2 regions of the Pseudoalteromonas sp. SG45-5 genome follow, and region 2 is predicted to be linked to the other one. Evidence: predicted binding sites of a transcription regulator. Region 2 holds the regulator's gene; the other holds the start of a gene.
The links. The regulator FliA, encoded in region 2, starts transcription of late flagellar genes. The targets are predictions, from matches to a motif close to CTAAAGNTNNNNNNNNNNNNGCCGATA.
Positions count from the first base shown of each region.

Region 1: pomA (flagellar motor protein PomA) is a predicted target of FliA. The motif match lies at 1,858-1,884, and genes of this name have one in related genera.

Region 1 is NZ_JACJEM010000048.1:5,637-10,076, forward strand. Features, by position in the region: gene H5119_RS15075 (flagellar motor protein MotB) at 107-1,027, opposite strand; gene pomA (flagellar motor protein PomA) at 1,030-1,797, opposite strand; gene H5119_RS15085 (exodeoxyribonuclease VII small subunit) at 2,108-2,350, shown strand; gene ispA ((2E,6E)-farnesyl diphosphate synthase) at 2,353-3,240, shown strand; gene dxs (1-deoxy-D-xylulose-5-phosphate synthase) at 3,352-4,440, shown strand, end outside.
Region 2 is NZ_JACJEM010000003.1:59,771-64,210, forward strand. Features, by position in the region: gene H5119_RS01355 (chemotaxis protein CheA) at 1-587, opposite strand, end outside; gene H5119_RS01360 (protein phosphatase CheZ) at 603-1,370, opposite strand; gene cheY (chemotaxis response regulator CheY) at 1,387-1,770, opposite strand; gene H5119_RS01370 (RNA polymerase sigma factor FliA) at 1,811-2,521, opposite strand; gene H5119_RS01375 (MinD/ParA family protein) at 2,548-3,408, opposite strand; gene flhF (flagellar biosynthesis protein FlhF) at 3,401-4,440, opposite strand, start outside.

The DNA.
Region 1 (4,440 bases), on a different contig from region 2:
TTACCTGGCATATAACTAAATTTATCGATATTCTTCATGGCTGACTCCGTTACATTTGTTATTGAAAGCTTACTTTATGATAAATAAACGTATTTGCCAAGTAAAGTTATCTTACATCAATAGGTGCAGACTCTTTTGCTTTACCTTGTAAAATAGAAATCTCTACACGCCTGTTACGACGACGATCTTCATCTGTATCATTGGGCACCAATGGTCTTGTTTCAGCTCGCCCAACCACCATCATCCGCGTTTTATCAAAACCAGATACTTTTTGTAACTCGCTTGCTACAGCAACAGCTCGCTTAGAAGAAAGATCCCAGTTGTTTATGTACAGCTCATTCGAAACCTGAAAATCATCAGTATGACCAGATACTGTTATCTCACCAGGCACATCTTTTAACAATATGCCAATATCTTGAATAATGGGTTTAAATTTAGGCTGCAAAAAAGCACTACCTGAAGGAAAAGACCCATTTTCTCTGATGCGAATAATTATTTGCTGGCCTAAAGACTCAAGCTCTATTGCACCATCAATAATCTGCCTTTCTAATTGCTGAGCAATCTTTTTAACAAGTTCATTTGTTTGTTCTTGATCTGCAGCAGAGATTGCTTGATCAGAAGATTGTTCTTGAGAGGTACTACGAGATTCCCCACCCCGTTTATCACCTCGTTGTTCTTGCCTACCACCTGCAGAGCTTTCATCACCGGCCTGAAATTCAAGCATTTGTTGAGTCATTTCTACTGTTTGTTGCTGAATAGTCTCGATTGGTGTGGGCTCTGGTTTTCCTGGCGTAAACTCCATTGCAATAACAGAAGTACCTTTGGGAATATCTTTTACTTCTATTTTATTTTGTACACCAAATGCAAACTTCATTGAACCGGCTATTTGTTTAAATTTAAGTACATCCATTTCAGAAAATGCAAGCAAGAGTACAAAAAAGCACATCAATAAAGACATTAAATCTGCAAAGGTTCCCATCCAAGCTGGAAGCCCTGGGGGAGGACATTTACACTCTTGCTCAGACATGTTTACTCCTCGGTATCAACTTTACGTTTTGATTCAGCTAAGTAGTTTTTCAAAATGCCTTCAATTACTTTTGGGTTTTGACCATCTTGAATACCTAATACAGCGTCTAAAATCAAACGTTGGTTCATTGCTTCTTCGTCTTTACGCAGCTCCAATTTAACTTGGATAGGGATCGCCACTACATTTGCTAAAAAAGCGCCGTATAAAGTTGTTAACAAAGCAACAGCCATCGAAGGACCGATTGATTTTGGGTCGTCCATGTTAGATAACATAGCAACTAAGCCAATGAGCGTACCGATCATTCCCATTGCTGGTGCAATATCAGCCATGGCTTTAAATAAACCGGCTCCCATTTCATGACGGGTTGACGTTAAAGTTATGTCTTTTTGTAAAGTCGCTCTAACAACGTCAGCATCATGACCATCAACTAACATATCAACACCTTTACGCATAAACTGGTTCGGTATTTCAGCCTCTTCGAGGGCTAAAAAGCCACCCTTTCGAGCTGAATCAGCAAGTTCAACGGCTTTGTCTATCAACTCCTCTGGCGATTCAATTTTAAACATAAAGGCTTTAGCGGCCACTTTACCAATGCCAAAAAACTGCCCCATGGTGTAATTAGATAAAACAATAAATATAGAACCGCCAAATACAATCACCACTGAAGGAGTGTTGTAAAACATGGCCATTTCGCCACTACTGCTCATAAACATGGACATGACAATCAAGCCAATTGCGCCAAGGATCCCTATAATGGTTGCTAAATCCACATTTCCTCCAAAGGTTTCATGCACTAAGGCCTTATTATAAACTTTTTATCATTAACTGCTTATCGGCAACATATTGAATTGCTTAAGCGGTTTATCTAAATAAAGATAAAAAAGTCTTATTAGTGTAATTTATATTCAAGCTGCATTAATAATTACTTTTATTAAAAGAATTGACCGTGATTAAGCCCTTATTAATGCATACAAGAATAGCATTTGATATTAATAGACGAAAAAAACGTATCATCCTTTGACCTAGTTTAGCATTCCCCCTAAAATTGGCTCCTAAATTTACCACGTAAGCTGAAATAAGATGGCGACTAAAAAACCTGAAAACTTAAGTTTCGAACAAGCACTAGAAGAATTATCGACAATTGTTAGTGATATGGAACAAGGTGATTTATCGCTTGAGCAATCATTAAAACAATTTGAACGCGGAATTGCTTTAGCCAATGCTTCATCTGGTAAATTACAACAAGCAGAGCAAAAAGTATCAATTTTAATGGGCAATGGCGAAAAATCAGTACTTACTAACTTTGATAACGATACGGAATAACTGTGAGTATTAAAGAACAGATTGAACGTGCGCAAATAGATGTAATAGCTACCTTGAAAGCGTATTTCAAACAGTCGTTAGATACAGACGAAACGGTAAAAAATGCCACACAATACGGGTTATTTAATGGCGGTAAAAGATTACGCCCATTTTTAGTTTATGCAACGGGCGAGATGTTTGGCGCAAATAAACACGATCTGAATGTACTTTCAGCAGCTATTGAATGCATTCATAGCTATTCGTTAGTGCATGATGACTTACCGGCGATGGACGATGATGACTTACGCCGTGGCCGCCCAACTTGTCACATAGAGTTTGGTGAAGCCCATGCTATTTTAGCTGGTGATGCTCTACAAACTATCGCTTTTGAGTTAATTGCAAATCATCAATTCAAATGCTCAGCACAAACACAAGTAAAAATGATCGCACAATTAGCACATGCATCAGGCCTTAAAGGCATGGTTGGCGGGCAAGGTTTAGACATTGCCGCGACTGACAAAGTCATTACTGCACAAGAGCTGGAGCGGATCCATAAACTAAAAACGGGTGCGCTGATTAACTGCGCTATTATGTTAGGTGCATTGTGCAGTGAAAAAGCAGATAAACACACTTTAGAAAGCTTATCTACTTTTGGTTATGCGATAGGGCTGGCCTTCCAAGTACAAGACGATATTTTAGATGTTGAGGGTGATACGCTTATTTTAGGTAAGCCACAAGGGTCAGATATTGCGGCCAATAAAGCGACATACCCTGCTTTATTAGGTATGCTAGGCGCTAAAGAGAAAGCGCAGAATTTAATACAACAAGCCCACGAGGCGTTAGCAAATATAGATGCTGACACAACACTTCTGGCGTCACTGGCAAATTACCTTATTGAGCGTGATCATTAAGACACCGCTTAAAAGTATTGCACTGAGTACAGACACATTATTACTAAACATTAGTTAATTCTACATCTTATTTTGTATTAATTAATGTTAGCGAAGGATATAAATAAAACCATGACACGTGATAGCAGCAAGTATCCATTACTTAATTTGGTTGACGAGCCGACCCAGTTGCGCGATTTAGCGCAAGATAAACTCCCAGAGTTTAGCAATGAGTTGCGCGACTATTTACTCAACTCAGTATCGCAAAGTAGCGGTCATTTAGCATCTGGTTTAGGTACTGTGGAGCTAACTGTTGCACTGCATTATGTTTATAACACACCTGAAGATCGTTTAGTGTGGGATGTGGGTCACCAAGCTTATCCGCATAAAATACTTACCGGTCGACGTGATTTAATGCATACGATTCGTCAAAAAGACGGCCTACACCCTTTTCCATTTCGTGATGAAAGCAAATACGATACGTTTAGTGTAGGGCATTCAAGTACGTCTATCTCTGCCGCTTTAGGTATGTCGATTGCCGCACAAAAAGAAGGTAAAGGGCGAAAAACAGTTGCCATTATTGGTGATGGCGCAATTACTGCTGGTATGGCCTTTGAAGCAATGAATCACCTTGGCGATGTTAAATCAGACATGCTGATCATTTTGAACGATAACGAAATGTCGATATCTGAAAATGTAGGCGCGTTAACCAATCATTTTGCACGTATTTTATCAGGTAGCTTTTATACTAACATTCGCGAAGGTAGTAAAAAGTTACTCTCTGGTGTACCTCCGGTTAAGCAACTTGCCAGTAAAATGGAAGAGCATATTAAAGGTATGATGATCCCGGGTACTTTTTTTGAAGAATTAGGTCTAAATTACATTGGCCCAATTGATGGACATGATGTAAATATGTTGGTTGATACGCTGCGTAATATGCGTAACTTAAAAGGCCCGCAGTTATTACATATAAAAACGCAAAAAGGTAAAGGTTATAAGCCAGCTGAAGCGGATCCTATTGGCTATCATGGCGTACCAAAGTTTGACCCAATGACATCAAGCCTTCCTAAATCAAAGCCCAGCGCAGCTACTTTTTCAAAAGTATTTGGCGACTGGCTATGCGATATGGCCCAGCAAGACGATAAATTAATGGCGATCACACCCGCTATGCGCGAAGGTTCAGGTATGGTGCGTTTTTCTAAAGAGTTCCCAGGACAATAC
Region 2 (4,440 bases):
TCTTCTGTAATTTCATCAATTTGTGACTCAGCAGCTGGCGAAGCCGAACTACTAAATAATTCATCGAATGCAAATGGGTCGTCGTCAGGGCTTTGTGAGCTGATAGTGTTATTGTCACCGTTTTCTGTGGCAACGACATCAGCCTGTTCAGGTTCGCCTGCTGTAATTTCAGAAGAAGCTCCAGATAACTCATCTTCCGTTGGAGGTAACCCTAATTTATGTAGGACTTCAAGTAATTGAGGATCTGCAGGCTCAGGCTTATCACGGTTTTGAATTGTCGCAAACATTTCATTAATGGTGTCTAATGCTTGTAAGATAACATCCATTAATTCAGAGTTTACAGTTCGAACGCCCTGTCTGAGCAAATCAAATACATTTTCTGCACCATGACAAGCATCAACAAGCTCTGTCATAGCTAAAAATCCGGCACCGCCTTTTACTGTATGAAAGCCTCGAAATATAGCATTTAATAGTTCGGTATCTTCTGGATTATTTTCCAGTTCAACTAACTGTTCGGATAGAAGTTCAAGAATTTCTCCTGCTTCTACAAGAAAGTCTTGTAAAATATCTTCATCGACTTCAAACATGCAGTTACTCTCCTCTTAGAAGCCCAAACTTGATAAAAGATCATCGACTTCATCTTGATCAGACACAACATCATTACGCGATTCTTTATCAATAATAGGGCCCTCGGGACCTGCTAATGTTTGTACGGCAATCGGTTCTTCTGTTTTTTGTTGTTCTACTATATTAACTGTACCCACATCCTGCGCAGAAAACGCAGTGAGTAGATGAAGTAAGCTTTCTTCTACTTCTCTTACAAGCTCAATTACTCGACGAATAACTTGACCAGTCAAATCTTGATAATCTTGCGCCATTAAAACATTTGTCATTAAATTTTGTAATTCATCTGTTTTATTGTGTGAGTTACTCATAAACTTATCTATGCTGTGGCACAGAGTTTTAAACTCACCAAGCTCTATATCCCGACTCATTAACCGATCCCATGTCGGTTTAATGGCTGCTATCTCACCCGCTAACTCCTGAGTTATAGGGAGACTTGCCTCAACCGCATCCATGGTTTTATTTGCAGCATTCTCTGTCAACTCCATGACATAACTAAGTCGTTTTTTAGCATCAGGAATTGCATCGTTTGTTAAGTTTGTTAAACGCGAATCTAGTTCAAAGCCTTTTAGAGCTTCATGTAACTGACGCGTTAACTTGCCAACTTCAGCAAATATCTCTGACTGCTCTTTAGACGCTGTATCTAAAATTAATTGATCAGCTTTATCTTGCTCGTCGTTTTCTAAAAAAACAACGAGTTGACGCGCTTGTTCTAAAGTTATTCGAGGCGCAGCAGGTGCTGACATAAGCCTCTCCCTATAATTAACCTAAGCGTTCAAACACTTTTTCTAATTTGGTCTTCAATGTGCCAGCTGTAAATGGTTTTACAATATAGCCATTAACACCAGCTTGAGCAGCAGCTATTATCTGTTCTTTTTTAGCTTCAGCCGTTACCATTAAAACAGGGAGATGTTTTAACTTGTCATCCGCCCTAATTGCCCTTAAAAGGTCAATACCCTGCATACCTGGCATGTTCCAATCCGTCACGACAAAATCAAAAGACTGATTTTGTAGCATTGGTAAAGCAGTCGAACCATCATCTGCTTCTTGAACATTCGTAAAGCCTAAATCACGCAATAAATTCTTAATAATACGTCTCATTGTTGAAAAATCGTCAACAACAAGAATTTTCATGTTTTTATCCAAAACATCCTCCAGTGAGGTCTTAACCTTTATTTACTTACTACTAGTTTATCCAGTCATTGATTTTTGCTTTTAGCTTAATCATCGCCTGACCATGTATCTGACTCACACGCGACTCACTAACATCGAGTATATGCCCAATCTCTTTTAAATTCATTTCATCGTTATAGTACAAAGATAACACCATAGCATCTCGCTCTGGTAATGATTTTATTGCACTTAATAAAGACTCATTAAATCGTTCATTTTTAACATTATTAAAAGGTTTGTCTAGTGTTAAATCTTGACCCGCTGGAGTTATGACATCTTCATCAATTCCAAGGTCTTCTATACCCAACACTTTACTTGCATTTACATCGTTTAAAATATGATGGTACTCATTTAACGAAATATCAAGTTTTTCAGCAACTTCTATATCTGTAGGTTCACGATTTAAGTTTTTTTCTAATTCGTTTATCGTTTCAGCAACAAGACGACTTTTGCGATGCACAGAACGCGGAGCCCAGTCACCACGGCGCATTTCATCTAGCATAGCGCCACGGATGCGAATACCTGCAAACGTTTCAAAGCTTGCGCCTTTAGTTGCATCAAAGTTTTTTGACGCTTCAATCAGTCCTATCATACCCGATTGAATTAAATCATCGAGTTGTACACTTGGAGGTAGACGAGCAATTAAGTGACATGCCACTTTTTTAACCAGTGACGCATGTTTCTCAACAATCACATTTAAATTTTGTGTTGATTGATATCCCATAGCTCTATTTACCAATGTTGTCATAATTAGCCGTTAACCAGCTTCTCAATGAAAAACTCTAAATGCCCTGACGGTTGATTCGGTATTGGCCATTTGACCGCTTTTGTTGCCAGAGCTCGAAAAGCCACTGAAGCTGGAGAGCTTGGAAACAACTCCACAATAACTTTCTGCCGACGTGTCGCTTTACGCATATTTTCATCGTAAGGTATCGTTGCAGCTAGCTCCATAGAAATATCTAGGAAACGATCTGTTACTTTAGATAACTTTGCAAACAATTCTTGGCCTTCGCGAAGGCTGCGAACCATATTTGCAACAATTTTAAATTTATACACACCGTGCTCACGGCTTAATACTTTAATAAGTGCATACGCATCTGTTATTGATGTTGGTTCGTCACACACGACGACCATTACATCTTGTGCTGCACGAGAAAAGCTCAGCACCATATCGGAAATGCCGGCGGCGGTGTCTACTATCAATATATCAAATTCGGTATTTAATTCGCTAAAGGCACGAATAAGACCCGCGTGTTCAGAAGGTGATAATTCAACCATGTTTTGCGAACCCGACGTTGCAGGGACAATTTTAATCCCAGCAGGACCTTCAACTAAAATCTCATCCAGTTCGCATTCACCAGATAATACATGCGATAAATTGCGCTCAACACGAAGCCCAAGCATCACATCACAATTTGCTAAACCTAAGTCGGCATCAAGAACTAAAACTCGCTTACCTTGTTGACCTAATGCAATTGCAGTATTTAGTGAAACATTTGTTTTACCTACTCCACCTTTACCACCGGTCACAGCGATAACTTTTACGCCGTTATTATTGTTTTGACTCATTTTTCGCAGGCCGCTTGCTTGATCTAATACTGTGTTAATCATACATCCCTACTGTGTTCGACGCCACTGATTGATGTCGTGAATGTTGTGATTTTATTCTTTTTAAATATAATTGCTCAGCTTTTTTTACTAGTTTTTCTGAATTCGCAACGCGAATGTCCTCTGGTACTCGCTGACCATTAGTAAGATAACCTATTGGAAGACGATTTTGAATCGCAATACTAATAATCTCACCTAAACTTAACGATTCATCTAATTTAGTAAAAATACAACCACTTAACTGTACTTTTTTGAAATGTCTTACCGTTTCTTGTAATACATTAATTTGTGCTGTGGCACTTAATACTAAATAATTACGAATATCGACACGTTGATTACGCATTAACGTATTTAATTGCTCGGTTAAACGCAAATCACGCTGGCTCATTCCTGCGGTGTCAATTAATACTAGACGTTTATTTCGTAAATGATATAAAACTTCAGCCAATTCATTAGCATCTTTAACTTGCTTTACGCTACACCCTATAATTCGGCCATATGTTGCTAGTTGCTCGTATGCACCAATTCTGTAGGTGTCCGTAGTGATTAACGCAACTTTATCAGCGCCATACTTTTGCGCACCAAGTGCAGCAAGTTTTGCGACAGTTGTTGTTTTACCCACTCCCGTTGGGCCGACTAATGCGTAAACTCCACCTTGACGCAGTATTTCGTTGTTCGTGGTTTGCATTTGATCTTCAACCATCGCTAATAAAGCTTTCCAACCTTGCTGGCGAGAAACATCATCAGGTACAAAACACGCCATTTGCTCAGCAACATCTTTGCCTATTCCCATGCCAATTAAACGATCAATCATGCATGCACGCGTTGGATCACGTCGCGCCATATCTTGTTGCATTAAACCTGAGACTTGGTGCTCTAATAGCTGACGAATTGCATTCATTTCTTCACGCATAGATGTCATCTCTAAGCTTTCATTATTTTTAGCTTGCTGACGAGGTGCTATCGGGCTTTCAAGGTCATCAAAATCACTTTCTAAATCATCAAAACCTAAGCTATCAGCTTGTGTTTGAGGGC